DNA from 4 places in the Kineococcus rugosus genome. Region 4 is predicted to be linked to each of the others. Evidence: riboswitches for the same ligand, from Rfam matches in the RefSeq annotation. Region 4 holds a riboswitch; each other region holds the start of a gene.
The links. Region 4 has a riboswitch for S-adenosylmethionine ahead of ACRYM6_RS16830 (methylenetetrahydrofolate reductase). Riboswitches for the same ligand answer to the same signal wherever they lie in the genome.
Positions count from the first base shown of each region.

Region 1: linked by a shared signal. The riboswitch ahead of ACRYM6_RS04090 (O-acetylhomoserine aminocarboxypropyltransferase/cysteine synthase family protein) and the one ahead of ACRYM6_RS16830 (methylenetetrahydrofolate reductase) in region 4 are both predicted to bind S-adenosylmethionine.
Region 2: linked by a shared signal. The riboswitch ahead of sfnG (dimethylsulfone monooxygenase SfnG) and the one ahead of ACRYM6_RS16830 (methylenetetrahydrofolate reductase) in region 4 are both predicted to bind S-adenosylmethionine.
Region 3: linked by a shared signal. The riboswitch ahead of ACRYM6_RS18195 (MetQ/NlpA family ABC transporter substrate-binding protein) and the one ahead of ACRYM6_RS16830 (methylenetetrahydrofolate reductase) in region 4 are both predicted to bind S-adenosylmethionine.

Region 1 is NZ_JBJLSJ010000005.1:92,381-99,509, reverse strand. It holds gene ACRYM6_RS04115 (acetolactate synthase large subunit) at 1-76, shown strand, start outside; gene ilvN (acetolactate synthase small subunit) at 76-588, shown strand; gene ilvC (ketol-acid reductoisomerase) at 631-1,659, shown strand; gene ACRYM6_RS04100 (flavodoxin family protein) at 1,724-2,329, opposite strand; gene ACRYM6_RS04095 (DUF3253 domain-containing protein) at 2,437-2,838, shown strand; SAM riboswitch class I at 2,997-3,102, shown strand; gene ACRYM6_RS04090 (O-acetylhomoserine aminocarboxypropyltransferase/cysteine synthase family protein) at 3,212-4,522, shown strand; gene ACRYM6_RS04085 (LLM class flavin-dependent oxidoreductase) at 4,522-5,832, shown strand; gene ACRYM6_RS04080 (alpha/beta hydrolase) at 5,838-6,368, opposite strand; gene ACRYM6_RS04075 (antibiotic biosynthesis monooxygenase family protein) at 6,379-6,684, opposite strand; gene ACRYM6_RS04070 (ABC transporter permease) at 6,703-7,129, opposite strand, start outside.
Region 2 is NZ_JBJLSJ010000014.1:28,754-35,882, reverse strand. It holds gene purH (bifunctional phosphoribosylaminoimidazolecarboxamide formyltransferase/IMP cyclohydrolase) at 1-646, shown strand, start outside; gene ACRYM6_RS09905 (DUF3017 domain-containing protein) at 670-948, shown strand; SAM riboswitch class I at 1,056-1,142, shown strand; gene sfnG (dimethylsulfone monooxygenase SfnG) at 1,155-2,300, shown strand; gene ACRYM6_RS09895 (GAF domain-containing protein) at 2,311-3,438, opposite strand; gene ACRYM6_RS09890 (2,3-butanediol dehydrogenase) at 3,543-4,598, shown strand; gene idi (isopentenyl-diphosphate Delta-isomerase) at 4,729-5,259, shown strand; gene ACRYM6_RS09880 (AAA family ATPase) at 5,291-7,129, opposite strand, start outside.
Region 3 is NZ_JBJLSJ010000035.1:24,278-31,406, reverse strand. It holds gene ACRYM6_RS18220 (NtaA/DmoA family FMN-dependent monooxygenase) at 1-1,229, shown strand, start outside; gene ACRYM6_RS18215 (purine-cytosine permease family protein) at 1,226-2,680, shown strand; gene ACRYM6_RS18210 (OsmC family protein) at 2,714-3,217, opposite strand; gene ACRYM6_RS18205 (DUF7711 family protein) at 3,286-3,915, shown strand; gene ACRYM6_RS18200 (DUF1737 domain-containing protein) at 3,912-4,124, shown strand; SAM riboswitch class IV at 4,190-4,300, shown strand; gene ACRYM6_RS18195 (MetQ/NlpA family ABC transporter substrate-binding protein) at 4,363-5,322, shown strand; gene ACRYM6_RS18190 (methionine ABC transporter ATP-binding protein) at 5,319-6,338, shown strand; gene ACRYM6_RS18185 (methionine ABC transporter permease) at 6,341-7,006, shown strand; gene ACRYM6_RS18180 (diacylglycerol/lipid kinase family protein) at 7,094-7,129, opposite strand, start outside.
Region 4 is NZ_JBJLSJ010000030.1:36,444-43,572, reverse strand. It holds gene ACRYM6_RS16855 (ATP-grasp domain-containing protein) at 1-594, shown strand, start outside; gene ACRYM6_RS16850 (NtaA/DmoA family FMN-dependent monooxygenase) at 662-1,990, opposite strand; gene ACRYM6_RS16845 (LLM class flavin-dependent oxidoreductase) at 2,003-3,046, opposite strand; gene ACRYM6_RS16840 (rhodanese-like domain-containing protein) at 3,592-3,963, opposite strand; gene ACRYM6_RS16835 (aminotransferase class V-fold PLP-dependent enzyme) at 4,034-5,386, opposite strand; SAM riboswitch class IV at 5,442-5,555, opposite strand; SAM riboswitch class I at 5,663-5,754, shown strand; gene ACRYM6_RS16830 (methylenetetrahydrofolate reductase) at 5,816-6,799, shown strand; gene metE (5-methyltetrahydropteroyltriglutamate--homocysteine S-methyltransferase) at 6,796-7,129, shown strand, end outside.

The DNA.
Region 1 (7,129 bases), on a different contig from region 4:
GTCGCCGAAGTGGGACCGCGAGGTCGACTCCGACATCGTGTCCTCCGAGGACGGCGAAGAGATGGTGATCTCCTGATGTCCCGCCACACCCTGTCCGTCCTGGTCGAGAACCGACCCGGTGTCCTGATGCGCGTCACCTCGCTGTTCGCGCGCAGGAACTTCAACATCCACTCCCTCACGGTCGGACCGACCGAGCGCGCCGAGATCTCCCGGATGACCATCGTCGTCGACGTGGAGCGGCAGCCGTTGGAGCAGGTGACGAAGCAGCTCAACAAGCTGGTCAACGTCTTGAAGATCGTCGAGCTGGAGGACGGCGCCTCGGTCCAGCGCGAGCTGCTGCTCGTGAAGGTCCGGGCCGACGCCTCGGCGCGCGGGGAGGTGCTCGACACCGTGCAGCTGTTCCGCGCGCACGTCGTCGACGTGTCTCCCGACGCGGTGACGGTGGAGGCGACCGGCAGCCCGGACAAGCTGGCCGCGCTGCTGCGCGTGCTGGAGCCGTTCGGCATCCGCGAACTGGTGCAGTCCGGTTCGGTGGCGCTCGCCCGCGGTGGGCGCGCGATCTCCGACCGCGCGCTGCGTTCCGCCTGACCCGCACGACCCCCGAGAAGAAACCCGAGGAGAGAACCCCACGTGGCCGAGATGTTCTACGACGACGACGCCGACCTGTCCAAGATCACCGGTAAGAAGGTGGCCGTCATCGGCTTCGGCAGCCAGGGCCACGCCCACGCGCTGTCGCTGCGCGACTCCGGCGTCGACGTGGTCGTCGGCCTCAAGGAGGGCTCGAAGTCCACGGCCAAGGCGACCGAGCAGGGCCTGACCGTCCTCACCCCGTTCGAGGCCGCCAAGGCCGCCGACGTGATCATGGTCCTGGTGCCGGACCACCTGCAGCGCGGTCTGTACGCCGAGGCCATCGAGCCGAACCTGACCGCCGGCAAGGCGCTGTTCTTCAGCCACGGCTTCAACATCCGCTTCGGCTACATCAAGCCCCCGGTCGACGTCGACGTCGTCATGGTCGCCCCCAAGGGCCCGGGTCACCTGGTGCGCCGCGAGTACGTCGACGGCCGCGGCGTCCCGGTGATCGTCGCCGTCGAGCAGGACGCGACCGGTCACGCCTGGGAGCTGGCCCTGGCCTACGCCAAGGCCATCGGCGGCCTGCGCGCCGGCGGCATCAAGACCACCTTCACCGAAGAGACCGAGACCGACCTGTTCGGTGAGCAGGCCGTCCTGTGCGGTGGCGCCTCCGCCCTCGTGCAGACCGGTTTCGAGGTCCTCATCGAGGCCGGCTACCAGCCGGAGGTCGCCTACTTCGAGTGCCTGCACGAGCTGAAGCTGATCGTCGACCTCATGTACGAGGGTGGCATCGCCAAGCAGCGCTGGAGCGTCTCGGACACCGCCGAGTGGGGCGACTACATCTCCGGCCCGCGCGTCATCGACGCCTCGGTCAAGGAGCGCATGAAGGACGTCCTCAAGGACATCCAGGACGGCACCTTCGCCCGCAACTTCATCGAGGACCAGGACGCCGGGGCCCCGAAGTTCAAGGAGCTGCGCGCCAAGGGTGAGCAGCACCCGATCGAGGCCACCGGCCGCGAGCTGCGCAAGCTCATGGCGTGGGTGAAGTCGGACAACTCCGACTACGTCGAGGGCTCCGCCGCCCGCTGACCCGCGAGCACCGGGACCCCCGCACCCCTCCCGGGGTGCGGGGGTCCCGTCGTGATGGGGGTGCTCAGCCCTTGAGCTTGCGGGTGAGGCCCACGACGCGCTGCACGAGGTGGTCCAGCGCGGTGTTCGTGACGTCGCCGACGGGGATGTCGTTGGCGCCGCCGGTGACGTGGCTGACGCCGTAGGGGTTGCCGTCGACGAACTTCGAACCGTCGGTGTAGCCGGGCGGGACGATGATCCCCCCGAAGTGGTAGATCGTGTTGTACAGCGCGATGAGGGTGGTCTCCTGGCCGCCGTGGGCGGTCTGGGAGGCGGTGAAGCCGGCGTAGACCTTGTCGGCCAGCTGGCCCTGGGCCCACTGCGGGCCGAGGGAGTCGATGAAGGTCTTCAGCTGCCCGGCGATGTTGCCGTAGCGGGTGGGGGAGCCGAACAGCACCGCGTCGGCCCACACGACGTCCTCGGCGGTGACGCCCGGAGCGCCCCTGCCCGCTTCGGCCTCGGCGGCCTGCTCGTCGGTGGCGGCCTTCTCCCCGCCGGTGGGCTGGCGCTGGACCTGGCGCAGCCGGACCTCCGCGCCGGCCTGCTCGCCGGTGGCGGCGAGCCTCTCGGCCATCGTCCGGACCGTGCCGGTGGCGGAGTAGTAGACGATCGCGAGCTTCACGTCGCTCACTGGGGCCTCCCGAGTCGTTGAACGTGCAAGTGTCAGGGGCCAACCTAGCCCGCTCCCGTCGCGGACGCACCCGAGGTGTGTCACGTTGGGCGCCGGAGGAGGTGGCCGTGCCCACACGCAGGACGACCCGGGCGGCGACCCCGGCCGCCAAGGACTGCGCCGTCTGCGGCCGGACCATCACCTGGCGCAAGAAGTGGGAGCGCGACTGGGACGCGGTGAAGTACTGCTCCGACGCCTGCCGCCGCCGGGCCCGGTCGTCGAAGGACCTCGACGCCGACCTCGAGGCGACGCTGCGCCGGCTGCTCGACGAGCGGGGTCCCTCCAAGACCGTCTGCCCCAGCGAGGTGGCCCGCGCCGTCGGCGGTGACGACGACTGGCGCGGGCTGGTGGAACCGGCGCGGTCCGCCGCGCGCCGGCTCGTGGCCGCCGGCGAGGCCGAGATCACCCAGGGCGGTCGCGTCGTCGACCCCTCGACCGCGAAGGGCCCGATCCGGGTGCGACGGCGCTGAGGGGCGGGCGCGGCTCGTCGCCGTGCTCGACGTCCTCTCCGGCGGGCGAGCCCGGTGAGGGGTGACGACGCCGGCGGGTTCGTCGAGGGCACCGGGTTCCGCCGCCCCCGATCGTGTGAAGCGCTTGACAGGTCGGCGTCGCGTGCCCTCCACTGGGGGAGCCATCCAGAGCGGCCGAGAGACCTGGCTCGTCGACGCCGCAGCAACCGCCCTCCCGGGTAGGTGCTCCCGCCAGGACCGATGGGAGAGGAACCCCGATGGAGCACGCACCGCTGACGCGACGTCTCGTGATCGACCTGCTGCGCGGTGCCGGGACGACCTGTCGGGCCTGACCGCCCCGACGTCCTCGAAACCGCTCCCGGAAGGTCCCGCGATGCCGCACGTCCCGCACACCCCCCTGTCCTTCGCCACCCAGCAGGTCCACGCCGGGGCTGAACCCGACCCCGTGACCGGCGCCCGCGTCACCCCCGTCCACCTCACCGCGGGGTTCGTCTTCGACGACTTCGAGCAGGCCCGGGCCCGCTTCGCCGGGGAGGACGACGGGTACGTCTACACGCGGATGGCGAACCCGACGACGGCCGCGGTGGAACGCCGGCTCGCCGTCCTGGAGGGCGGCACCGACGCCGTCCTGCTCGGCACCGGGCAGGCCGCCCTCACCGTCGCGCTCCTGGGGATCCTCGGTGCCGGGGACCACCTCGTGGCCGCCGCCGACCTGTACGAGGGGTCCCGCGGGTTGTTCCTGGAGAACTTCGCCCGGCTGGGCATCGCGGTCGACTTCGCCGCCGGGCCGCAGGACTGGGAGCGGCTCGTGCGCCCCACCACCCGCGCCTTCTTCGCCGAGTCGGTCGCCAACCCCAAGAACACCGTCCTGGACCTGCCCGCCGTCGCCGCCGTCGCGCACCGGCACGGCGTCCCCCTCGTCGTCGACAACACCTTCGCCACGCCCTACCTCCTGCGCCCCCTGGAGCACGGGGCCGACGTCGTCGTGCACTCGGCCAGCAAGTTCCTCGCCGGGCACGGCGCCGCCCTCGGCGGGGCCGTGGTGACGGGGGAGGGTTTCGACTGGAGCGGGTTCGGCCACCTGACCGCACCGGCCGGCGTCCTCGGCGGCGTGAGCTGGGTGGACCGCCACGGCCCGCACCGCGCCTACGTCGAGCACACCCGCGGTGTCGTGGCCTCCCGGATGGGACCGGCGATCTCCCCGTTCAACGCGTTCCTCGTGCAGCAGGGCCTGGAGACGCTGTCGCTGCGGGTGGCCCGGCAGAGCAGCACGGCCGAGCACCTCGCGCGCTGGCTGCGGGAGCGGCCCGAGGTGGTGGCCGTCGACCACGCCGCCCTGCCCGAGCACCCCTCGCACGCGGTGGCCCGGCGCCTGCTGCCCCGCGGGTCCGGCGCGGTGTTCTCCGTGACGCTCGCCGGTGGACGTCCTGCCGCGCAACGGTTCGTCGACGCCGTGCAGCTGTTCACCCGGATGACGCACGTCGGTGACGTGCGCTCCCTGGTCATCCACCCGGCCAGCACGACGCACGCCCACCGCACCGAGACCGAACGGCTCCAGACCGGCATCTGGCCCGGGTTGCTGCGGTTGTCCATCGGCCTGGAGGAACCGGCCGACCTGGTCGCCGACCTCGAACGCGCCCTGGCCGCCACGCATGCGCCGGCGCTGGCGGAGGTGGGTTCCTGATGGGCCGGTTGCAGCACTTCGGCTACTTCTTCTCCCGGGGTTTCGGCCCGCAGGGCTGGGGCCGGGACTACCAGGCGTGGAACGACGACTGGACCCGCCCGGACCTGTACGCGCACGCCGTCCGGGACCTCGAACGCGCCGGGTTCGACCTCGTCGTCGTCGAGGACGCCGTCTCGCTGGGCAACCCCGCGACCCTGGACCTGCGGGTGCGCGCGGCGTACGGCGGTCCCAAGCACGACCCGCTGCTCCTGGCGCCCTACCTGTTCGCGGCCACGACCCACCTCGGCGTCGTGCCGACGGTCAACGCCGGCATCACCCCGCCGTACCTGGCGGCCCGCCAGGCCGCGACGCTGCAGCACCTGTCGGGCGACCGGTTCGGGCTGAACCTCGTCACCGACGTCGGCAGCGCCCGGCACGTGGGCCGCGAACCCGTCGCGCACGACGTCGCCTACGACCGGGCGCAGGAGTGGATCGACGTCGTCCGCCGGTTGTGGCACAGCTGGGACGACGGCGCGCTCGTCGCCGACCCGGTCACCGGCCGGTTCGCCGACGGGGCGCGCCTCGACGCCTTCGAGCACCGCGGCGAGCACTTCCGCCTCGACGGCCCGCTCAACGCGCTGCCCTTCGCCGGCGGCGAACCCGTCCTCGTCTCCCCCGGGGGATCACCGCGCGGGCTGGCGTTCGCGGGGTCCCGCTCCGACGTCCAGCTCGCCCTCGCCCCCCTGGACGTCGCGCAGGTCCGCGCCTACCGGGCCCGCGTCCTGGCCGCCGCCGCGGCGGCCGGGCGCAAGGCCGACGACCTGCGCGTGCTGTTCGTCGTCAAACCCGAGCTCGTGACCAGCCGCGAGGAGGCCGACCGGCTCGTCGCGGCGTCCCGGGACCCCGGCGACGACGTCCTGCGCGAGGTGGCGCTGCACTGGTCCAGCGACCTGGAGACCGACCTCACGGCGCTGCCGCTGGACCGCCCGCTGGACCCCGCGGTGTTCGGGGACCACGTGTCCCGGGGCACGATCGCCGCGCTGCGCGGCGGGACGCCCGACGCGCCGCTGCGGGAACTGCTGGCCCGCAAGGCCCGCAAGGGGCGGATCGCGGACCGGACCGGGCTCGTCGGGACGGCCGAGGAGTTCGCCGACCTCGTCGAGGAGTTCGGGGAGGACGCCGGCAACGACGGTTTCCTGCTGTCCGGGGACCTGCACCCCGTGACGCTGCACCGGTTCCTCGACGACCTCGTCCCGGTCCTGCGGCGGCGGGGCGTCCTGCGCAGCGGGTACGGCGGGGCGGGGTTGCGGGGCAACCTCTTCGAGTTCTGAGCGGGTCAGTCCGCCAGGAACCCCCGGACCGCCGTCCGCACCCGGGCGAGGTCCTCGGCCGTCCGCACCGGGTCGCCGGGGTGCTCCAGCGCGTGGTCGGCCCCGTCGAGCTCGAGGACCTCGCGGTCGCTCTCGTGCGCGAGCACGCGGTCCCACAGCGGGTCCGCCGTCCCACCCACCAGCAGGGTCCGCGGGTGGGACCGGGCCGCGGCCAGACCCACGTCCGGCCGGTCCAGCAGCGGGGTCAGCCAGATCCCCGGCAGCCCCCGGTCGGCCGCCACCGGCAACCCCAGCGTCGTCAGGGACTTCGCCACGACCAGGCAGGGCCGCAGGTCGTCCAGGAGGAACCGCACGAGCGCGGGCACGTCCTGCGGCCGGGGCGGTCCCTGTGCCCAGGACAGCGCCAGGACGCGCCGCCCGGCGACGACGAGCTCGTCGCGGACCGCCCGCAGGACGGGCTGGTCCACGTCGTAGCCGCGCCCCGGCAGCACCAGCGCGGGTGCTCCCCGGGCGCGGCCCTCCTCGACGATCCGCACCGGCTGGCCCTCAGCTGGGGTCGGCGCCGAGCACGACCTCGAACTCCAGCAGCGAGGCGCCGGTCCCCACCGGGCGCTGGCGCTCGCCGGCGTGGGCCTCGCGGGCCCCGCCGTCGGCCCAGGCCCGGAACGCCTCCTCGGTCTCCCACTTCGTGTAGACGAAGTAGCGGGTCTCCCCGGCGACCGGGCGCAGCAGCTCGAACCCCAGGAACCCGGGGCTGCCCTCCACCGCCCCCAGCCGCGCGGCGAACCGCCGTTCCAGCTCCGGGCCGGACCCGTCCGGCACCTCGATCGCGTTGATCTTCACCACAGCCATGTCGGCAGCGTCGCAGGTTCAGTCCGCGATCGCGGCGACCGGGGGTGTCCGGGCCGCCCGCCGCGCCGGCAGCACCGAGGCCAGCACCCCCGCGACGGCGGCCACCACCACGATCCCGGCCACCTGCAGCCACGGGACGTCCAGCCGCACGGGCGTCTCGCGGATCAGCACCGAGGACGTCCCGGCCAGCCCGTACCCGGTGCCGAGCACGACCCCGAGGACGGCGGCCACCCCGGCCACCAGCAGCGCCTCCCAGGCCAGCAGCGCGCGCAGCTGGCCCCGCGTCAGCCCCAGCGCCCGCAGCAGACCGGACTCCTGGCGGCGTTCCACGACCGACAGGGCCAGGGTGTTGCCGACCCCGATGAGGGCGATGACCACGGCGATCGCGAGCAGTCCCGTCACCACCAGCAGCATCGTGGTGAGCACCTGGTCCAGGGAGTTGCGC
Region 2 (7,129 bases), on a different contig from region 4:
CGCCTTCGGCGGCGTCATCGCCGCCAACCGCGTCGTGACCGCCGCCATGGCCGCCCAGGTCGCCGACGTGTTCACCGAGGTCGTCATCGCCCCCGGCTTCGACGACGACGCGCTGGAGGTCCTGCGGGCCAAGAAGAACATCCGCCTGCTGCAGCTGCCCGAGGGCTACTCCCGGCAGGCCCGGGAGTGGCGCCACGTCTCCGGTGGCGTCCTCGTCCAGGACCTCGATGCCGTCGACGCCGAGGGCGACGCCCCCGCGAACTGGACGCTCGCGGCCGGTCAGGCGGCCTCCCCGGAGGTCCTGGCCGACCTCGAGTTCGCCTGGCGCGCGGTCCGCTCGGTGCGCTCCAACGCGATCCTGCTCGCCAAGGACGGCGCCTCCGTCGGCGTCGGCATGGGCCAGGTCAACCGCGTCGACTCCTGCAAGTTGGCCGTCGAGCGCGCCGGCGCGGACCGGGCCACCGGCTCGGTCGCCGCGTCCGACGCGTTCTTCCCCTTCGCCGACGGGGCGCAGATCCTCCTCGACGCCGGGGTCCGGGCGATCGTGCAGCCGGGCGGTTCCATCCGCGACGCCGAGGTCGTCGAGGCCGCCGAGAAGGCCGGCGTCACGATGTACTTCACCGGCGCGCGCCACTTCGCGCACTGAGACCCGCCGGTAGCGTCGGCACCGTGACCACCGAGCGCGTCCCGACCCCGGGCAACGCCGTCCTGCTGACGCTCGTCGGCGGGATCGTCCTCGCGCTGGTGCTGACGCTGCTGGCCGGCCCCACCCCGGGCGGGGTGCTGCTCGGGGCGGACCTGGCCGTCGCCGCCGTCCTGCGGCTGGTGCTGCCGGTGCGGGTCGCGGGGGCGCTCGCGGTCCGCTCGCGCGGGCTGGACGTCGCGATCCTCGTCGTCCTGGCGGTCTCGTGCCTGGTGCTGGCCGGCGTGGTGCCGACCCCCGTCTGAACGCCCCGTCCGAACGCCCCGCCCGAACGCCGACGCCCCTCCCGGTCACCGGGAGCGGCGTCGGCGTTCCCCGGCGCGCCGGCCCGTCACCGGGGTAGGGTGCACCGATCCCATCCAGAGCGGCGGAGAGACCTGGCTCGACGATGCCGCAGCAACCCCCCCCTGGGGGGTGCTACCGCCAGGACCGATGGAGGAGCGGCCGCGTCATGTCCCTGCACGAGCCCCTGAAGTTCGCCTACTGGGTCCCCAACGTCTCCGGCGGGCTGGTCGTCTCGACGATCGAGCAGCGCACCAGCCACGAGCCCGCCTACAACGTCGAGGTGGCCCGCGCCGCCGAGCGCGTCGGGTTCGAGTACGCCCTCACCCAGGTGCGCTACCTCGCCTCCTACGGGGCCGACGCCCAGCACGAGTCGACGTCGTTCTCCCTGGCCCTGCTGCTGGCGACCGAGCGGCTGAAGGTCATCGCCGCGGTCCACCCGTTCTTCTGGCACCCGGGGGTCCTGGCGAAGTTCGCCGCGACCGCCCAGGAGCTCACCGGCAACCGCCTCGCGCTGAACGTGGTGTCCGGCTGGTTCAAGGACGAGGCGACGCAGCTCGGGGTCACCTGGCACGAGCACGACGACCGCTACAAGCAGTCCGAGGAGTTCATCGAACTGCTGCGCGGGGTGTGGAGCCAGGACGGCTACAGCCAGTCCGGGGAGTTCTTCAACGCCACCGACATCACCTTCCGCCCGCAGCCCACGGCCGCGCCCGAGGTGTTCCAGGGCGGGAACTCCACCGCCGCGCAGGCCATGGCGGGCCGTGTCTCGGACTGGTACTTCATGAACGGCAAGTCGATCGCGGACGCCGCCGCCGGGGTGCGGGAGGTCAGCGCGCTGGCCGCCGCGAACGGCCGGTCGGTGCGGTTCGGGCTGAACGGGTTCGCCCTGGTGCGCGACACCCGCGAGGAGGCCGAGGCCGTCCTGGAGGAGATCATCGCCAAGGCCGACCGCGCCAAGGTCGAGGGGTTCGGCGCCGCGGTGCAGGAGGCCGGGAACTCCACCCGCGACGGCAAGGGCATGTGGGCCGACAGCGGGTTCCGCGACCTCGTCCAGTACAACGACGGGTTCCGGACCGGGCTGGTCGGCACCCCCGACGAGGTGGCGCGCCGCGTCCTGGCGTACCGGCTCGTCGGCGTCGACCTGCTGCTGCTGGGTTTCCTGCACGTCAAGGAGGAGGTCGAGGCGTTCGGGGAGCTCGTCATCCCCCGGGTGCGCGAGCTCGAGGCCCGGCTGGTGGCGGGGGAGGACCTGGGGCTGGGGGCCGAGCTCGACGACGCCGTCGCCGCCGCGACGGCCCCCGTCCCCGTCTGAGCGGTGGGGTTCAGCGCTCCCCGACCGGGACGGTGAGCCGGTAGGGACGTGACGCCAGGACCGGGCCGAGCAGCCGTCGCAGGCGGGACAGCTCGGCCCGGGCCGACACCGCGCGGGCACCGTCCCCGAACAGCCGCTGCGCCACCTGCGCCGCGGACAGCCCCCGCGGGCTGGCCGCGAGCAGCTCCACGAGCTGCCGGTGCCGGGGGGACAGCGGCACCTCGACCGTCCTCGACGGCGAGCACCACCGGACGCCGGTCCCGGTCAGCTCGAGGCGGGCGGGGACGTGCGCGGGGTCCGGCGCGCGCAGCAGCCAGCCCCCCGGGACCTCCTCGGCGGTGTAGCGCCCCACCCCGGGGACGACCGCGCGACCGTCGCGGACCGTGACCGGGGAACCGGCCGACGCGCCCCCGACGACGCACCCGTCCCGGGCCACGACGAGCACGCCGGGACCGGTGAGGGCGGCCAGCGGCCGGTGCCGGCGCTCGTGCAGCGCCGCGATCTCCAGCTCGGCGACCCGCGCGGTCGCCGCGACGAGCGACAGGGTCCCCGGGTGGACGGTCGCGGCCGGACCGGAGAGGTCCACGACGCCCAGCACGCGGCCCGCCGGGTCGTGCACGGGAGCCGCGGCGCACGTCCACGGCTGGTGCGTCTCGGCGTAGTGCTCGGCCGCGAACACGTGGACCGGGGCGTCCACGACGAGGGCCGTGCCGATGGCGTTCGTGCCGACGGAGTCCTCCGTCCACACCGAGCCCTCCGTGAAACCCAGCGCGTCGGCGCGGCGGCGGGCGGCGGGCGAGCCCTGCCGCCACAGCACCGCACCACCGGCGTCGGCGACCACGACGACCTGGCCCACGGCGTCCGCCGCGGCCCGCAGGTGCGCCCGCACCGCCGGCAGCGCGTCGACGAGCGCGGTGCCCGCGCGCCGCTCCCGCAGCCCCGCCCCGTCGAGGTACCGGCCCGGGACGCCGCCGGAGGGGTCGAGGTCGCTGCGCCGCACGCGCTCCCACGACGCGGCGATCACCGGGCGGACGTCCGCGGGCCGGCGCCGCGACCCCAGCACCGCCTCCCGGGTGCGCCGCAACCGGCGCGCCAGTTCCCGGGGATCCTGCCCGGCACCCACGGCCGGCTCACCCATCTGCACCGCAACCCCCTGCAACCCTCGACCGCAGCGTACGCGGGAGGTGGCATGGGGCGTCCGCGAACCGTCGCCGACAACCGATCACGGAGGTGGCCCCAGCCATGAAGGCAGCACGTTTCCACGGGCGGAAGGACATCCGCGTCGAGGACGTCCCCGAACCCGGGGTGCGCCCGGGGACGGTGAAGATCGACGTCGCCTGGAGCGGCATCTGCGGGACCGACCTGCACGAGTACCTCGAGGGCCCGATCTTCGTGCCGCACCCCGGGCACCCCCACCCGCTGACCGGTGAGGAACCGCCGGTCACCCTCGGCCACGAGTTCTCGGGCACGGTCTCCGAGATCGGTGAGGGGGTCGAGGGGTTCTCCGTCGGCGACGCCGTCGTCGTCGAGCCGTTCTTCGTCTGCGGCCGGTGCGCCCCGTGCCGCGCGGGGAACTACAACGTCTGCGTCGACATGGGTTTCATCGGCCTGGCCGGCGGTGGCGGCGGCCTGGCCGAGAAGGTGGTCGTGGACGCGCGGTGGGTCCACGCCGTCGGTGACGTCCCCCTCGACCAGGCCGCGCTCATCGAACCGCTCTCCGTCGCCCACCACGCCGTCGCCCGCAGCGGCGCGCAGGCCGGTGACGTCGCCGTCGTCGGCGGCGCGGGCCCCATCGGCCTGCTCGTGGCCGCCGTGCTCAAGGGCCTGGGGGTCACCACCGTCCTGGTCGAGCTCACGCGGGCCCGCAAGGAGAAGGCGCTGTCCACCGGTGTCGCCGACCACGTCCTCGACCCCTCGCGCGACGACGTGAAGGCCCGCGTCCTGGAACTCACCGGGGGCGTGGGCGCCGACACCGCGTTCGAGTGCGCCGGGGTGGACCCCGTCCTGGACCTGTGCCTGGACGTCGTCAAACCCGTCTCGGTCGTGGTGAACGTGTCGATCTGGGGCCACCCGGCCACCGTCGACATGACCAAGCTCGTCAACAAGGAGATCGACCTGCGGGGCATCATCGGCTACCGCCGCGACCACCCCGAGACGATCGAGCTGGTCCGCTCGGGCCGGATCGACCTCGCGCCGTTCATCACCGGCCGCATCGCGCTGGACGACCTCGTCGAGCAGGGTTTCACCACCCTCGTGGAGCACAAGGACACCGCGGTCAAGATCATCGTCCACCCGTGAGACCGGGGGGCGCCGGGCGCGGGCCCGCCCCGGCGCCCCCGGGCCCGGATCACCGCGGCGCGGGGTGTCGCCGACGGCGTGTCGGCGTTCCTCGCGCGCGACCGCTCCGGGGACCGCTTACCTTCTGGGGGTGACCCTCGCGCCTGCCGACCCGACCGTGGAACTCGTCGTGCTCCTGACCGACGACGGGACCCCGTGCGGGACCGCGCCGAAAGCCGACGTGCACCACACCAGCACCCCCCTGCACCTGGCGTTCTCCTGCTGGATCCTCGACGAGCGGGGGCGGACGCTGCTGACCCGCCGGGCCGCGTCGAAGCGCACCTGGCCGGGGGTGTGGACGAACTCGTTCTGCGGGCACCCCGGTCCGGGGGAGGAACCGGCCGACGCGGTCGTGCGGCGCTCGGTGCAGGAACTGGGCGCGCAGGTCGTGGACGTCGCGCCGCTGCTGCCGACGTTCCGCTACCGCGCCGTCATGGACGACGGGACGGTCGAGAACGAGGTCTGCCCGGTGTTCACCGCGCGCCTGGCCGGTGAGCTGGCCCTGGACCCCGACGAGGTGGACGCCTACCGCTGGGTCGGGCTGGACGAGCTGCGGGCCGAGGTCGCGGCCGACCCCTCGCCGTTCAGCCCGTGGATGCTCCTGCAGCTGCAGGGGTTCTGACCCACCCCCACCCGGCCCCGGCCGGCCGGCCTCAGCCGGTCTCGCCCAGGTCGTGCGCGGCGAGGTAGTCCCGGACCAGCTGCTCGCTCACCCGGCCGCGGTCGGCGACGGCCCGCCCCTGGTCCCGCGCCCACGCCCGCACCAGCTGCGGGTCGACCCCCGGGCGCGCCCGCCGGTCCGGGCCCGGCGCGGGCGCCGCGGCGGCCGGCACCGCCCCCGGGGCGGGCAGCCGCGTCACGGTCACCGCCGCCCCCGCGGCGGCCAGGTCCGCGGCCTGCCCGGCCACGTCGGCGTGGTGGGTCAGCAGCACCACCTGCACGTCGCGGGCGATCTCGGCCAGCGCCGACAGCGCCGCCCGCGTGCGGACCTCGTCGAAGGTCATCAGCACGTCGTCCAGGACCACCGGCAGCGGGCCCTGCCCCGACGCCACGAGCGCGCGGTGCTGGGCGGTCACCGCCGCCAGCCGCAGCGCCAGGAAGACCTGGTCGGCGGTGCCCTCGCTCAGCGCGTCGGCCCCCTCCAGCAGCTCCCCGTCCGCCCGGCGGACCGCCAGCCGCCGGACCCCGCCGTCGTCGAGGGCCACCAGACCGGTCCAGCGCCCCCCGGTCAGCAGCGTCAGCACCTCACCGGCCTCGGCGAGCAGCGGGTTGGCGCGGGTGGCGGAGAACTCCTCCAGCTGGCGGCGCAGCACGGTGCGCTGCAGGTCCACCACGACGTAGCGCTCGGTGTCGGCCTGCAACCCGGCCAGCGCCTCGGCGCGCCGGGCGGCCAGCACGTTGGCGTCGGCGCCCCCGGTCAGCCGCTCCAGCTCCACCTCGGCCCGGGTGACGTCCTGACGGGCCCGCGCCCACACCTCGTGGGCCTGCTCGTCCGCGAGCGCCGCCTCCTCGTCGTCGGTGCGCAGGTCGGCGTCGGTGCGCGCGCCGACCTCCCCGACCAGCCGCGCGAGGTCCTCGACGGTGCCCACCTCCGCCGCCAGGTCGGCGGTCTCGGCGCGCTCGGCGTCCCGCAGGTCCAGCAGCTCGCGGCTGCCGCGGGCGCGCGCGGCGAGCGCGGGGAGGTCCTCGCCCCCGGCCAGCAGGGCGGTCAGCCGCTCCTGCGCCCGCTCCCGCCGGGCCCGTTCGGTCGCGGTGGACGCCGCGACCTCCTGCGCCCGCCGCTCCAGCTCCGCGGCGGTGCGCTCGTCGGCCCGGCTGCGGCGCAACCGGTCCGCCAGCGTCGTCAGGGCCACCTCCACCTGCTCCGGGCGCCCCGCGCCGCACGGGGTGCCCAGGCGCGCGGCCAGCGCGACCACCTCGGCGGCGAAGGCGGCCACCCGTTCCTCCCGGGCCCGGGCCCGGTCCTGGTCGCGCCGGGCGGCGGCGACGGCTTCGGCGGCGGTCTCGAGCACCCGGGCCCGCGCGGTCCACCCCGCCGGTCCCAGGTCGGCCGGCAACCCGGCCGCCCCGGCTGCGGCCCGGAAGGCCCGCTCGGCCCGCTCGGCGTCCTGCAGGTGCCGCTCGTGCCGCTGCGCGGCGACCTGCGCGGCGCGGTCGCGGTCGGCGTCCAGGGCCCGCTGCACCGACGCGGCCTCGGCCGCGGCGATCACCGCGCGCGCGGTCTCCAGCGCCACGTCGAGCCCGGCCTGCACGTCGGTGCCGGCCGGCCCGCCGGCGGGTTCGCCGCAGCGGGCGAGCACCGCGGCGAGGGCGTCGAGCTGGGCCCGGACCTCGGTCCCCAGCTCCTGCGCCCGCTGCTCCCAGGCGTCGGCCGCGGCGCTCTCGGCGCCCAGCCGGTCCAGGGCCCCCAGCACCTGCGCCGGGTCGCCGTCGGGGACCCGCAGGCCGACGGCGGTGAACGACGCCGCGTACGCCGCGCGCGCCCGGTCGGC
Region 3 (7,129 bases), on a different contig from region 4:
GTTTCGACCTGCTGTTCCTGGCCGACTCCCCCGGGTACCCGGTGCTGGGCGGGGTCGTCCCGGACGTGACGTTCGAGCAGGCCGTCGAGATGCCGACCAACGACCCGCTGCTGCTGGTCCCGGCCATGGCCGCCGTCACCGGCCGGCTGGGTTTCGCCGTGACGGCCTCGACGACCTTCGAGGGCCCGTACCCCAACGCGCGGCGGTTCGCGACGCTGGACCACCTGACGCGGGGGCGGATCGGCTGGAACGTCGTCACGACGTCCTCGCCGGTGGTCAGCGCCCTGCACGGCCGCGAGGCGCTGCCGCCGCACGACGTGCGGTACGACGTCGCCGACGAGCACCTCGAGCTCAGCTACCGGCTGTTCGAGGGCAGCTGGGAGGACGGCGCGGTGCTCGCCGACAAGGCCGCCCGCCGGTACGCCGACCCCCGCCGGGTGCACGAGGTCCACCACGAGGGGCGGTGGTTCTCCTCGCACGGGTACTTCAAGGTCGAGCCCTCCCCGCAGCGCACCCCGGTGATCCTCCAGGCCGGGGCCAGCCGACGGGGCCGGGAGTTCGCGGCCACCCACGCCGAGGTCGTCTTCCTGCAGGGCCGGGACGCGGCGTCGCTGCGCCGGCACGTGCAGGACGTGCACGCCCGCGCCGCCGCGCACGGGCGGGCCCCGGGGTCGGTGCGCACCCTGGCCGGCGTGAGCGTCGTGCTGGGCCGCGACCGCGCCCACGCCCGCGCCCGGCTCGAGGAGTACCTGTCCTGGGTGGACCCCGACGCCGCCCGCGCCTACTACGCGGCGATGACCGGGATCGACCTGGCGGCGCTGGACCCGGCGGGCAGCTTCTCGGACCTGCGGACCGAGGGCGGGCGCACCCAGGTCGAGCGGTACCGGGGCCAGACGGTCGCCCGGGCCAGCGCGGACTTCCTGCGCTACGGGATGCGCGAGTTCGTCCTGACCGGTTCGGCGGTCGACGTCGCCGACGACCTGCAGGCGCTGGTCGAGCGGACCGGGATCGACGGGGTGAACCTCACCCCGTTCGTCGTGCCCGGCTCCTACCGGGAGTTCTGCGAGCAGGTCGTCCCCGAGCTGCGCCGGCGCGGCCTCGTCGACGGACCGGCCGAGCGTGCGGCAGGCTCTACGCTGCGAGAAGCGATCTTCGGGGCCGGCCGCGCGAGGCTGCCCCCCGACCACCCGGCGGCCCGGTTCCGCCCGGCCCACGAGGAGCAGCCGTGAGCGAGGTCCCCGCGACGTCCGAGGCCCGGGTCGGGGGTGTCGGCGTCGAGCTCAACGGCGTCAACGCCGTCGCCGAGGAGGAGCGGCACGGCCGGCCGCGGGACCTGTTCTGGCCGTGGTTCGCCGCCAACGTCTCGGTGCTGGCCGTCAGCTACGGCTCGTTCGTCCTCGGGTTCGGCATCTCGTTCTGGCAGGCGACGTTCGTCTCGGTCGCCGGCGTCGTGGCGTCCTACGTGGTCGTGGGGCTCGTCGCGATCGCCGGCAAGCGGGGTTCGGCGCCGACGATGACGTTGTCGCGCGCCGCGTTCGGGGTCCACGGCAACCGGCTGCCGTCGCTGGTGTCGTGGCTGCTGACCCTGGGCTGGGAGACGTCGCTGGCGGCCGTCGCGGTGCTGGCCACGTCCACCGTCCTGGACCGGCTCGGGGCCGGCGGCGGGACGGGCACGAAGCTCGTGGCCCTCGTCGTGGTCGTGGGGCTGATCGTGCTCGGCGGCACCCTGGGGTTCGGCGTCATCATGCGGATGCAGCGCTGGATCACGATCGTGACGGCGGTCCTGACGGTGGCCTACATCGGCTTCGCCGCCCACTCCGTCGACCTGGCGGTGGTGGGTGCGATCCCCGGCGGCGACACCGCGGCCGTGGTCGGCGCCTTCACCATGGTCATGACGGGGTTCGGCCTGGGCTGGGCCAACGCCGCCGCCGACTACTCCCGCTACCTGCCGCGGGAGGCCTCCAGCGCCGGGGTGGTGCTCTGGACGACGCTGGGGTGCTCGATCGGGCCGGCCGTGCTGCTGGTCTTCGGCGCGCTCGTCGTGGGGTCGGACCCGGGGCTGAGCGAGCTCGTCGGCCGCGACCCCGTGGGGGCGCTGACCGCGATCCTGCCGACGTGGTTCCTCGTGCCGTTCGTCGTGGTGGCCGTCCTGGGCCTGGTCGGCGGCGCCGTCATGGACATCTACTCCTCGGGGCTGGCGCTGCTCAACGTGGGGCTGCGGGTGCCCCGCCCGGTGGCGGTGCTCCTCGACGGCGCCCTCATGGTCGCCGGCGCCACGTACATCGCGTTCTTCTCGGCCGACTTCCTCACCCCGTTCCAGGGGTTCCTCATCACCCTGGGCGTGCCGATCGCGGCGTGGGCGGGGATCTTCCTGGCCGACCTGGCGACCCGCCGGCGCGGGTACGCCGAGGCCGAGCTGCTCGACGCCCGGGGCCGGTACGGCTCGGTGCGGGTGCTGCCGGTGGCGACGATGGTCGTGGCCACCGTGGTCGGCTGGGGCCTGGTGACCAACGGCGGCGCGAGCTGGCTGACCTGGCAGGGCTACCTGCTGGGCCCGGTCGGGGGCCGCGAGGGCGAGTGGGCGTACGCGAACCTCGGGGTCCTGCTGGCCTTCGCGATCGGCTTCGTCGTCGTCGCGGTGTTCGGGCGGGCGGCGGTGCGGCGGCAGGAGGACCGCTGAGGCTCCCGCCGCCGCGCACCGCCCGGGCGGCGGTCAGGCCCGCTGGACGGTGACCTTCGGCGGGACCTGCAGCGTCTGCGCGATGACGCAGTACCGCTCGGCGAGGGAGACCATCTTCGCCTCCGTCGCCTCGTCGGCGTCGGAGGTGAAGTCGAAGGTGATGGTGACGTCGGTGATCCCGATCGGGACCTCGCGGGAGACCCCGAGGGTGCCGCGGGCGTCCCAGTGCGCGTCGACGGCCACGGAGGCGTTGCGCAGCTCGACGCCCATGGCCGTCGCGACGCTGCGCAGGGTCACCCCGGCGCAGGCCGCCACGGCCTCGCAGAGCATGTCGGCCGAGCACGCCTCGGTGCCGTCGCCGCCGGCGGCGGGGTGCAGCCCGGCGCGGGTCGTCCCGGCGAAGCCGTCGACCGAGACGCCGATGGACTGCCCGTCCAGGACGGCCACCGCCCGGGCCGGGACCAGCGCCTGGGCGGGGTCCTCCCGGTAGGAGTCCTTCAACGGCTTCTGCAGGGCTCTGAGCTCGGTCGAATCCACCGGCGAAGCTTAGGCCCGGCCACGGCCCGGCCCGCAACCTCGCCGCCGGGTCGGCCACACTGGCCGACGTGAAGTGGACCACCGCGGTGCGGACGCTGGAGGAGGTCGCCGACCGCTGCGCGCACGTGAGCCGCCAGCCGGCCGGGATCGTGCGGCTGCGGGTCGAGGAGGCGTGGGTGTTCGGCGCCCTGCTGGGCCCGCGCCGCGACGTGCTCGAGGACGCGGGGGCGGTGCGGGTGGCCCTGGTGACGAACGCCGAGGAGGCCGACTGCGCGCACGGCGCGCAGCCGCCGGCCGCCGGGCACTGGCTGGCCGCCTCGGGGCTGGCGACCCGGCCGGTGACCCTGACGTTCCGGTCGGCGCGGGCGCCGGTGTGGAACCACCTCGTCGACCGGCCGGTGCGGTTCTGGACGGTCGGGGACGGCACCGACCACGAGGTCCTGGGGCAGCTGCGGGCCGGGGACGGCGAGGGCCTGCGCCCGGACCCGCCCACGCCCGCCGAGCTGGCCGCTCGCCTGGACCGCGAGCTCGCGGTCAGCCTGGGGGCGCTGGGCCGCGCGGCGCGCGAATACGACGAGCAGCGCTGGGCGCCGGGGGCGCCGACGCGGCGGGCCGACGCCCTGGCCGACGTGGCCCTGGGGTACCTGGACCTGCGCGCCGCCCGGGACGGGCTGGGCGTCGGTAGCCTCGGCGCATGAGCGACCCCACCCCCCAGGACGCCCCCCAGAAGCTCGCCTACCGGCTGCTGACCGGCCCCGACGACCGGTCGTTCTGCGAGAAGGTGAGCGCCGCCCTGGCCGACGGGTACGTCCTGCACGGCAGCCCGTCGCTGACCACGACCGCCGGCGTCACCGTCGCCGCGCAGGCCGTCGTCCTGCCCCACGCCCTGCCCCCCGCGCGCGGCTGACCCCCGCGCGGGCGGATCGGCGGGACCGTCCACGCTGTCAGACAGCCGGTGTTAGAGTCCTCCCAGGTCATGAGTGACAGCGGAAAGCCCTGGCTAGCTGTCCGGCAACCCTCCTCCGCGGTGGGGTGCCCCAGGTGAGGACCTGGCCGGACGGACCCGTCCGGCAAGCGCGGATCGCCGGACGCCGGTCGATCACGGGAGCCCTGCGAGCCGCGCGCCCGCCCGTACGACCTCCGGAGTGTCCCCCGTGTCCAACGCCCCCGCCCTGCCCGAGAAGCCGAAGCGCCGCGGCCTGCTCATCGGCCTCGTCGCCGCCGTCGTCGTGATCGCCGTGGTCGTCGTGGCCCTCGTCCTCGGCAACCGGGACGACTCGACCAGCACGACCGCCGCGGGAGCCGGCGAGGCGAAGACCGTGAAGATCGGTGTCGCCGACAAGTCGCAGCAGTACTGGACGACGTACACCGAGCTCGCGAAGTCGACGCTGGACGTCGACGTCGAGCTGGTCAACTTCTCCGACTACAGCCAGCCGAACCCGGCGCTGTCGCAGGAGCAGCTGGACCTGAACCAGTTCCAGCACATCCAGTACCTCGCGAACTACAACGCGACCTCCGGCGACGACCTGCAGCCCATCGGGGCCACGGCCGTGTACCCGCTGCCGCTGTACTCCCTCACCGCCGGGTCCGTCGAGGAACTGCCGGCGAACGCGAAGGTCGCCATCCCCAACGACGCCATCAACGAGGCCCGCGGTCTGCTCGTCCTGCAGGAGGCCGGCCTGGTCACGCTGAAGGACGGCGGCAACGCGTTCTCCAAGACCAGCGACATCGAGTCCGCGAAGGTGGACGTCACCACCGTGGCCGCCGACCAGACCGCCAGCGCCCTGCAGTCCGGGTCGGTCGTCGCCGCGATCGTGAACAACGACTACGCGACCAAGGCGAAGCTCACCGACGACCAGATCATCGTCGCCGACGACCCGTCCGCGGCCGCCGCCGCCCCGTACGTCAACATCTTCACCGCGCGCAAGGCCGACACCGGCAACCAGACGTACCTCGACCTCGCGGCGCTGTGGCACGACCCGGCCGTGCAGGAGGTCTTCCTGCAGGAGAACCCCGGCGCGGTCGTCCAGGACACCTCCGCGGCCGACCTGCAGGCGGAGACCGCGAAGGTCGAAGCCGACGCGAAGGCCGCCGCGGGCAAGTGACCGCTCTCATCGCGCTGACGGAGGTCAGCAAGCGCTTCGACCGCCGCGACGGGTCCTCCGTCGCGGCGGTCGACGCCGTTTCCCTGGAAGTCGCGCAGGGCGAGGTCCTCGCGGTCATCGGGTACTCCGGCGCCGGGAAGTCGACGCTCGTGCGGCTGATCAACGCCCTGGAGAAGCCGACCTCGGGCAGCGTCGTCGTCGCCGGCCAGGACCTCACGACGCTGTCCGAGGGCGAGCTGCGCGCGGCCCGGTCGAGAATCGGGATGATCTTCCAGCAGTTCAACCTGTTCCGGTCGCGGACGGTCGCGGGCAACGTGGCGTACCCGCTGAAGGTCGCGGGCGTGGCGAAGGCCGAGCGGGACCGGCGAACCGCCGAGCTGCTCGACTTCGTCGGGCTGCTCGACCGCGCCCACGCTTACCCCGAGCAGCTGTCCGGCGGGCAGAAGCAGCGCGTCGGCATCGCCCGCGCGCTGGCGACGAACCCGCCGCTGCTGCTGGCCGACGAGGCCACCAGCGCCCTGGACCCCGAGACCACCACCGAGGTCCTGTCGCTGCTGCGGCGCGTCAACGTCGAGCTGGGGGTGACGATCGTCGTCATCACCCACGAGATGGAGGCGGTGCGGCAGATCGCCGACCGCGTCGCCGTCATGGAGGACGGGCGGGTCGTGGAGGTCGGGGACACCTACGACGTGTTCTCCGCCCCGCAGACCCCCGCCGCGCAGCGGTTCGTCCGCAGCGCCACCCACGACCGGCCGTCGGCGGACACCCTCGCGCGGTTGCGCACCCACCACCCGGGCCGGCTCGTCAGCGTCCGCGTCACCGACGAACCCGGTCTGCAGCAGCGCATCGACGCCGCGTTCCGGGACAACGGCACCACCGCCGAACTGGTGTACGGCGGGGTCTCGGAGATCCGCGAACGCCGCGTCGGCTCCCTGACGTACGAGCTCACCGGTTCCGCGGACGCGGCGCTGGAGGCGCTGCGGGCCGCGGGCATCCACGCGGACGAGGAGGCCTGAGCATGGACTTCAGCGGATTCCTCGACACGATCGACGTGTTCAAGGACGCCATCTGGCAGACGTTGTTCATGGCGGTCGTCTCGCTGGTCGTCTCCGGCGTGATCGGCCTGGTCCTGGGGACGGCGCTGTACGCGACCCGCCCGGGGAACCTGTTCGGCAACCGCCTGGTGTTCGGCGTCATCGGGTTCGTCGTGAACCTGGTGCGCCCCATCCCGTTCGTCATCTTCCTGGCCGCGATCACCCCGCTGCAGATCGCGGTGGTGCGCACCACGATCGGCACGGCGGCGGTGACGTTCGCGATCTCGCTCGCGGCGGCGTTCGCCGTGGCGCGCATCGTGGAGCAGTCCCTGGTGAGCGTCGACCCGGGGGTCGTCGAGGCGGCCCGCGCGGTGGGGGCCTCGCGCCTGTCGATCCTCGTGGGGGTCGTCATCCCCGAGGGCCTGGGGCCGCTGGTCCTGGGGTACACGTTCATCTTCATCGGGATCGTCGACATGACGGCGCAGGCCGGGATCGTCGGCGGCGGCGGGCTGGGCGAGTACGCGATCCAGTACGGCAAGCAGCAGTACGACTACGGGATCATCTACGTGGCCGTGTTCGCGATCATCGTGATCGTGCAGGTGGGCCAGGTCATCGGCAACCGCATCGCGCGGGGGGTCATGCGCCGCTGACCGCGGTCCCGGCGCGGGAGGACCCCCGGGGGCAGGACGGACCGTCCCGCCCCCGGGGGTCCCGTCGTCCCGGGGGTCAGCGGGGGGTCAGCGGGGGCAGACGACGCTCCAGACGTCGGGGTG
Region 4 (7,129 bases):
CGGCGGACCCGGGAGCTCGACGTGCCGTTCATCACCAAGCACAACCAGGGCGGCAAGGGCCTGGGCGTGCGCCGGTTCGACTCCCACGAGGAGTTCGACGCGCACGTCGCCTCCCCGGAGTTCGAGGAACCGGCCGACGGCATCACCCTGCTGCAGGAGTACCTGCGCTCGGCGCAGCCGTTCATCACCCGCGCCGAGTTCGTCGGCGGGGAGTTCGTGTACGCGGTGCGGGTCGACACCTCGGCGGGAAGCTTCGAGCTGTGCCCGGCCGACGCGTGCGAGGTCCCGACCTCGGGGCAGGCCCTCGAGGCGTGCGTCGTGGACGGCCCGCAGGGGCTGTTCTCGCTGCGCGGGGACGTCACGGCCGACACCCCGCTCATCAGGCGGTACGCGGACCTGCTGCGCGAGGCGGGGATCGAGATCGCCGGCATCGAGTTCCTCGAGACCGCCGACGGGCGCACCGTCACGTACGACGTGAACACCAACACGAACTACAACCCCGCCGTGGAGGCCGTCGCGCCGCGCTCGGGGCCTGGGGAGATCGCCCGGTACCTCGGCGAGCTGCTGCGGGACGAGACCGCCCGGCAGGGGTGACGGCGAGCCGCGCACCGCGTGCGGGCCCCCGGGAAGGTGTCCCGGGGGCCCGCACGTCCGTGGTGGCTCAGCGGCGCGTCAGCGGCGGCCGCAGCCCCAGGTGCTCGCGCAGCGTCGTGCCGACGTACTCGCTCGGGTACGCCCCGCGGTCCTGCAGGGCGGGCACGAGCTGGTCGACGATGTCGTCCAGCCCGGACGGCACGAGGTACGGCGTGATGTTGAACCCGTCGCTGGCGCCCGAGCGGACCCAGAAGGTCAGCTCGTCGGCGAGCTGGGAGGCCGTCCCGGCGAACCCGCGCTCGGAGGAGTGGTGCAGCACCAGTTCCCGCAGCGAGAACTTGTTCTCCTCGGCCACCGCGCGCCACTGCCGCGCGAGGTCGCGGGCGTTGCTGCCGGCGCGGTGCGCGCCGCGGGTGCCGTCGATGTCCTCGATGACGGGGTCGTGCGCGGGCAGCGGGCCGTCCGGGTCGTAGCCCGACAGGTCCTCGCCCCACACCTGCCCGACCAGGGACAGCGCGGTCGCGGGGGTGACCTGCTGCTCCAGGACCCAGCGGGCCTTCTCCTCGACCTCGGCCTCGTTGTCGGCCACGACGACCTGCGTGCCGGGCAGGATCAGCACGTCGCCCTCGGGGCGGCCCGCGGCGACCGTGCGGCGGCGGATGTCGTCGGCGAACTCCAGGGCGTCGGCGTGGTGGGTCCCGTGCCGGGAGAAGATGACGTCGGCCGTGCGGGTCGCGAAGTCGCGGCCCGCGGGGGAGTCGCCCGCCTGGAACAGGACCGGGTGCTGCTGCGGGCTGCGCGGGACGGTCGGGGTGATCTCCACGTCGAAGAACCGGTCGCGGGAGGTCACCGGCGTGAAACCCGTCCCGTCCCAGCTGTCCCAGACGGCCTTGGCGAGGTTCACGAACCGCTCGGCCCGCTCGTACCGGTCGGCGTGGTCCAGGTACCCGCCGCGGCGGAAGTTCGCGCCCGTCCAGGCGTTGTCGGTGGTGACGACGTTCCACGCGGCACGTCCGCCGGACAGCACGTCCAGCGACGCCAGCCGGCGGGCGAGGTCGGCGGGGTCGTTGTACGTGGTGTTCTGCGTCGCGACCAGCCCGATGCGCGACGTGAGGCCCGCCAGCGTCGCCAGCTCGGTCAGCGCGTCGGGGCGGCCCACGATGTCGAGGTCGTGGATCTTCCCGCGCTGCTCGCGCAACCGCAGGCCCTCGCCCAGGAAGAACGCGTCGAACAGGCCGCGTTCGGCGGTCTGGATCAGCTGGGTGAACGTGGAGGGGTGCAGCTGGGAACCGCTGCGCGGGTCCGACCAGATCGTGCTGTGGTTGACGCCCTGGAAGAACACGCCGAAGTGGACGACGGCGTCGGGGTAGCGCAGGTCGGTCGTGGGGTGGGTCATCGTGGGGCGTCCTCAGGCCGTGGCGAACTGGTTGACGGGTCGGGCCAGGCCCAGGGTGGAGCGCAGCGTCGCGCCGGCGACCGGCGGCTGGAGCAGCCGGGCGACGCGCAGCGCCGGCAGGGTCGTGCGCAGCAGCGCCCGCAGGTCCTCGTCGAGGACGGCCGCGTGCAGCCGGACGCCGTCCACCGAGCCGGCCAGCCCGGCCAGGTACCGGGCCAGGCCTTCGCCCGACCCCGCCCAGCGGATCCGGCCGAGGTCCGGGGCGGTGCCGTCGGCGTCGAGGGCCGCGAGGCGGTCCGGCGCCGGGTGGGCCTCGGTGTCCAGGGCGAACTCGACGTCGAGCACGACGAGCGGGCCGCCCGCGCGGCGGCGGGCCCGCTCGTCGCCGCTGAGCACCACGTCGGCCGCGGTCCGGTCGGTCAGGTCGCGCTCGTGGACGGCGACGACCGACTGGCCCTGCGGGGACCGCGGGACGGTGAGCGGGCCCTTGACGGAGAACGTGTCCGCGACGACGTCGACGTGGTGCAGGCGGTCGCGGTCGACGTAGCGGCCCGTGGCGACGTCGCGGATCACCGCGTCGTCCTCCCAGGAGTCCCACAGCGCCCGCACGGCGCGGACGACGTCGGCGAGCTCGGCCGCCGGGTCCGCGGGCACGGGCAGGTCCACGGCCCGGGCGGTCTGCGCCGGTGAGGTCGTCGCGACCCAGCCGGCCCGCCCGTGGCTGGAGTGGTCGAGGGAGGCGATCTGCGCGGCGAGGTGGAACGGCTCGGCGTACGTCGTCGCGGCCACCGGCAGCAACCCGATCGCGTCGGTCGTCCCGGCCAGGAACGCCGCCCGCTGCACGGCGTCGAGGTGCCCGACGGGGTTGCGGGGGTTGGTGCTGGTGCTGTCCTCGAACGTCAGCCCCGTCAGGCCCTGGGCCTGGGCCGTGACGGCGAACTCCCGGAGCCGGGCGGGGGAGAACACCTGGTCGGGGGTCGTGCGGGAGCGGCGCCAGGCGGCCGGGTGCCACCCGCCGCCGTCGACCTCCAGGAACACGTGGAACGGGGTGGGCATGTCTGCTCCTGATCTGGGGGGAGGGGTCACGGGGTGGGGGTCGGGCGCGCCGTCCCCCACCGTCCCCGGCCGGTGGGCGCCGCACCGGGGAACCCTCGCGGCGGAAACCTCGCGAAGGCCCTTGCGGATCGGTGCGGGTGTGTCACAGTGAGGCACCCGAGAGCGGAGGTGCGAGGTGCGAGGACATCGAGTGTGGACGCGTTTGTGCGCTGCCGCAACCAGTTTCGGAGGCGCGGTCGTCGAGGGTCTGGCGCTGGCCGGGCACGGTCAGTGGGGGTTCCCCTGGTCCCCGGTCGACACCGAACCGGAACCGGGTCCCGGTGAACTGAGCTGGGCGGAGTTCGAGGCCGAGCTCCACGCGCTGCTGTCCGGGGACGTCCGCGGTGCCGGCGGTGGTCCCCGCCCCGACAGCGAGCCCGTGCCCTGAGGCCCGGCCCGCCACGCGGCGGGCGCCGGCGCCCCGCCGGGGGTGGTGGATCGTGCACCGTCGGCGCGCCCGGTGCGGGGTGGGTGCGGGGTCGCGGTGCTCCGCGGTGCTCGTCACCTCAGGCCTGCGCGGGTTCCCCGGGCGCCAGCCCGGCGGCCTTCCAGGCGGGGAAGCCCCCGTCGACCTGCACGACGTTCGTGAACCCCGCGGCGAGCAGCTCGGCGGCGACCGGGCCCGACCCGGCCGTCGAACCGCAGATCACGACGATCTCCTGGTCCAGTCCGGTCAGCTGTGGCAGGGCCCCGGGGCCACCGACGGTGAACGCCGGCCCGACGTCGGTCGTGGCGACGACGACGGCCTGCGGCAGTCCGCCGTGGGCCGCGCGCCCGGCGTCGCTGCGGACGTCGACGAGCAGCGCGCCACCGGCGACGGCCCGCCCGGCGGTCAGCGCGTCCACCGAGGGGGCTGCGGGCGAGGGGGTCGGGCTCATGTCACTCCTGGGGTGTGGGTCACGGGACGTCCACGCGGTCGCGTGAGCGGGGTTCGGCCGCGCGGGCGGGTCAGCGCGGTTCGGGCACCGGGCCGAGGAAGGTCTCGGGAGCCGGCCGGGCGTCCGTCAGGGGACCCCAGTGGCCGTCCACGACGCCGTACTGCAGTTCCGGCCCGGTGGTCAGGAAGCGCCCGACCGCCGCGACGAGCCGGTCCACGTCGTCCGAGCTCGTCCCCACCCCGGTCGAGGCGCGCAGCCCGCCCTCGACCAGGCCCAGGGAGTCCGCGAACCGGTGCGCGCAGAACCGGCCGTCGCGCACGCCGATGCCGTGCTCGGCCGACAGGTACGCGGCGACCTCCGAGACCGGGCGACCCGGGACCGTGAAGGTCACGACCCCCACGGCGTCGGCCGGGTGCGGTCGCACCACCTCGACGCCCTCCAGCGCGCCCAGGCCCTCCACGAGCCGGTCGCGCAGCGCGGCCTCGTGGGACTCCAGGGCCGCGGTGGGCAGGGCCGCCAGCGTCGCGCACGCCTGGGCCAGCGCCACCGCGCCGACGACGTTGGGCGAGCCCGCCTCGTGCCGGTCCGGGCCGTCCGCCCAGCGCACCGCGTCGTGGCTCACGTCGAGGGTGGCGCCGCCCCCGGCCAGGTAGGGCTCGGCGGCGTCCAGCCAGTCGCGGCGGCCCACCAGGGCGCCGGCCCCGAAGGGGGCGTACAGCTTGTGGCCGGACAGGGCGATCCAGTCCAGGTCGTCGGCGGGGTCGTCGGCGGCGAGGCTGACCCGGCGGTGCGGCAGCAGCTGGGCGCCGTCGACGGCGATGCGGGCACCGGCGGCGTGCGCGGCCCGCGCCAGCCGGCGCAGCGGCAGCACCTCGCCGGTCACGTTGGAGGCCCCCGCGACGGCCAGCAGCGCGTACCGCCCGGTGGCCAGCTCGGCCTCCAGCAGGCTCGCGGTCTCCTCCGCGTCGGACCCGCCGCGGACCACCGTGGTGCGCGCCGAGCGCTGCCAGGACAGCAGGTTCGCGTGGTGCTCGACGTCGGCGACCAGCACCCGGGCCCCGTCCGGGACGGCCCGGGCCAGCAGGTCGAGGGCGTCGGTGGTGCTGCGCGTGAACACCACCAGGTCGTCCCCGCGGGCCCCGAGGAACCCCGCCACCTGGGCCCGGGCCTGCTCGAACAGCGCGGTCGAGACGCGGGACAGGTACCCGGCCCCGCGGTGCACGCTGGCGTAGTGCGGCAGCACCTGCGCGACGCGGGCGGCCACGACGGCCAGGGCCGGGGCGCTGGCCGCGTTGTCCAGGTTGACGTAGGTGGCCCGGCCCCCGGTGGCCAGCGGCACGACGGTGTCGGCGCCGACGACGGGCAGCAGGGGAGCGAGGGCGGGACGGGAGGGGCGGCTGGGGCTCAGGGTGCTCGTCGTCACGCGAGGTCTCCTCGGGGAGTGGACCCTGCCGGGAGGACCGGGGCCCGCCCGGCGAGGTCCGCGCTTGCCGGAACCACCTCGGAACCGGCCAGGTCGTCACCCGGGGCACCCCACCGCGGAGGAGGGTTGCCGGCCAGCGAGCCGGGGCTTGTCGCTGGCGCTCATGACCTGGGGCGAGATTGCCACGGGCGACCGGCCGGAATCAAGGTCGGCGTGTCGCGGGCCGTTCGGGGGAACCCCTTGTGGCCGGCGTCGGCGCCGGTCTACATTCGAAGCACACCATCCAGAGCGGCCGAGAGTCCTGGCTCGACGACGCCGCAGCAACCCCCCGAGCCCGGGCGAGGGTGCTAACGCCAGGCCGATGGAGTTCGTGATGCGCACCACCGATGTCGCCACCCCCTACCCGGTTCCCGGCCGGGGAACCGCGCGATGACGCTCGCGCCTCTCGTCGCCGGTGCGACGGGGCGGCCCACGCTCAGTTTCGAACTCTTCCCGCCCCGGTCCGACGGTGGCCGGGAAACCCTGTGGCGCAAGCTGTCCGACCTGCTCGCGGCGAACCCCGACTTCGTGTCGGTGACGTTCGGGGCGGCCGGGGCGACGCGGGGGCCCAGCCGGGACCTGCTGTGCCACGTCCTGCGCACCACGGCCGTCCCGGCCATGGCGCACCTGACCTGCGTGGGGTCCTCCCGCCGGGAGGTCGTGGAACTGGCCGGGGAGTTCTTCGACGCCGGCGTGCGCAACGTCCTCGCCCTGCGCGGCGACCCGCCGGCCGGCGCCGCGGACTGGGCCCCGCACCCCGACGGGGTCGCCACGGCCCGCGACCTGGTGGAACTCCTCCAGGTCGCCGACCGGCGCCGGCTGGCCCTGCGGGGAGGGTCGCGCCCCCTCGACGAGGGTGAGCTCACCCTGGCCGTCGCCGCGTTCCCGCGGGGCCGCGACGAGCACGAGCTCGCCGTCCTGCGGGCCAAGCAGGACGCCGGTGCCCGGTTCGCGATCTGCCAGGTCACGTTCTCGGCCGACGAGTACGCCGCGTTCGTCCACCGCGCCCGGGCCGCCGGGATCACCATCCCCCTGCTGCCCGGCCTCGCCGTCTCCGACGACGCCCGCCGGCTGCAGCGGATCGGTGAGCTCACCGGGGTCCCGGCCCCCCGCGCCCTGCTCGCCGCCCTGGACGACGAGGACCCCCGGGCCCGCCGCCGCGCGGCCACGGCGTTCACCTCCGGCCTGGCGCACGGGCTGCTCGCCGCCGGTGCCCCCGGCCTGCACCTGTACACGTTCAACGCGGCCGCGCCCGCGCTGGACCTCCTCGACCACCTCGACCTGACCCGACCCGCGACCCGACCCGCGACCCGACCCGCCGACCCCACTCCGGCCGCCCCGGCGGCCGCCGCTGCAGGAGGACCCACCCGATGAGCGACACGACCCCCACCGGGACGCCCGCGTGGACCGCGACGATCCTGGGGTACCCCCGGATCGGCCCCGACCGCGAGACCAAGAAGGCCCTCGAGGCGCTGTGGTCCGGCAAGGCCGACCTGGCCACCACCGAGGCCGCGCTCGCCGCCGTCCGGGCCGCCACCGTCCGCCGCCTCAACCGCCTGGGCCTGCCCGCCCACGACGCGTCCATCCCGTCGTCGTTCTCCGCCTACGACCAGGTCCTCGACGCGGCCGTGGCCGTCGGCGCGGTGCCCGAGCGGTTCGCCGACCTCGTCGGGGAGGACGGCAGGGTCGACCTCGCCGGGTACT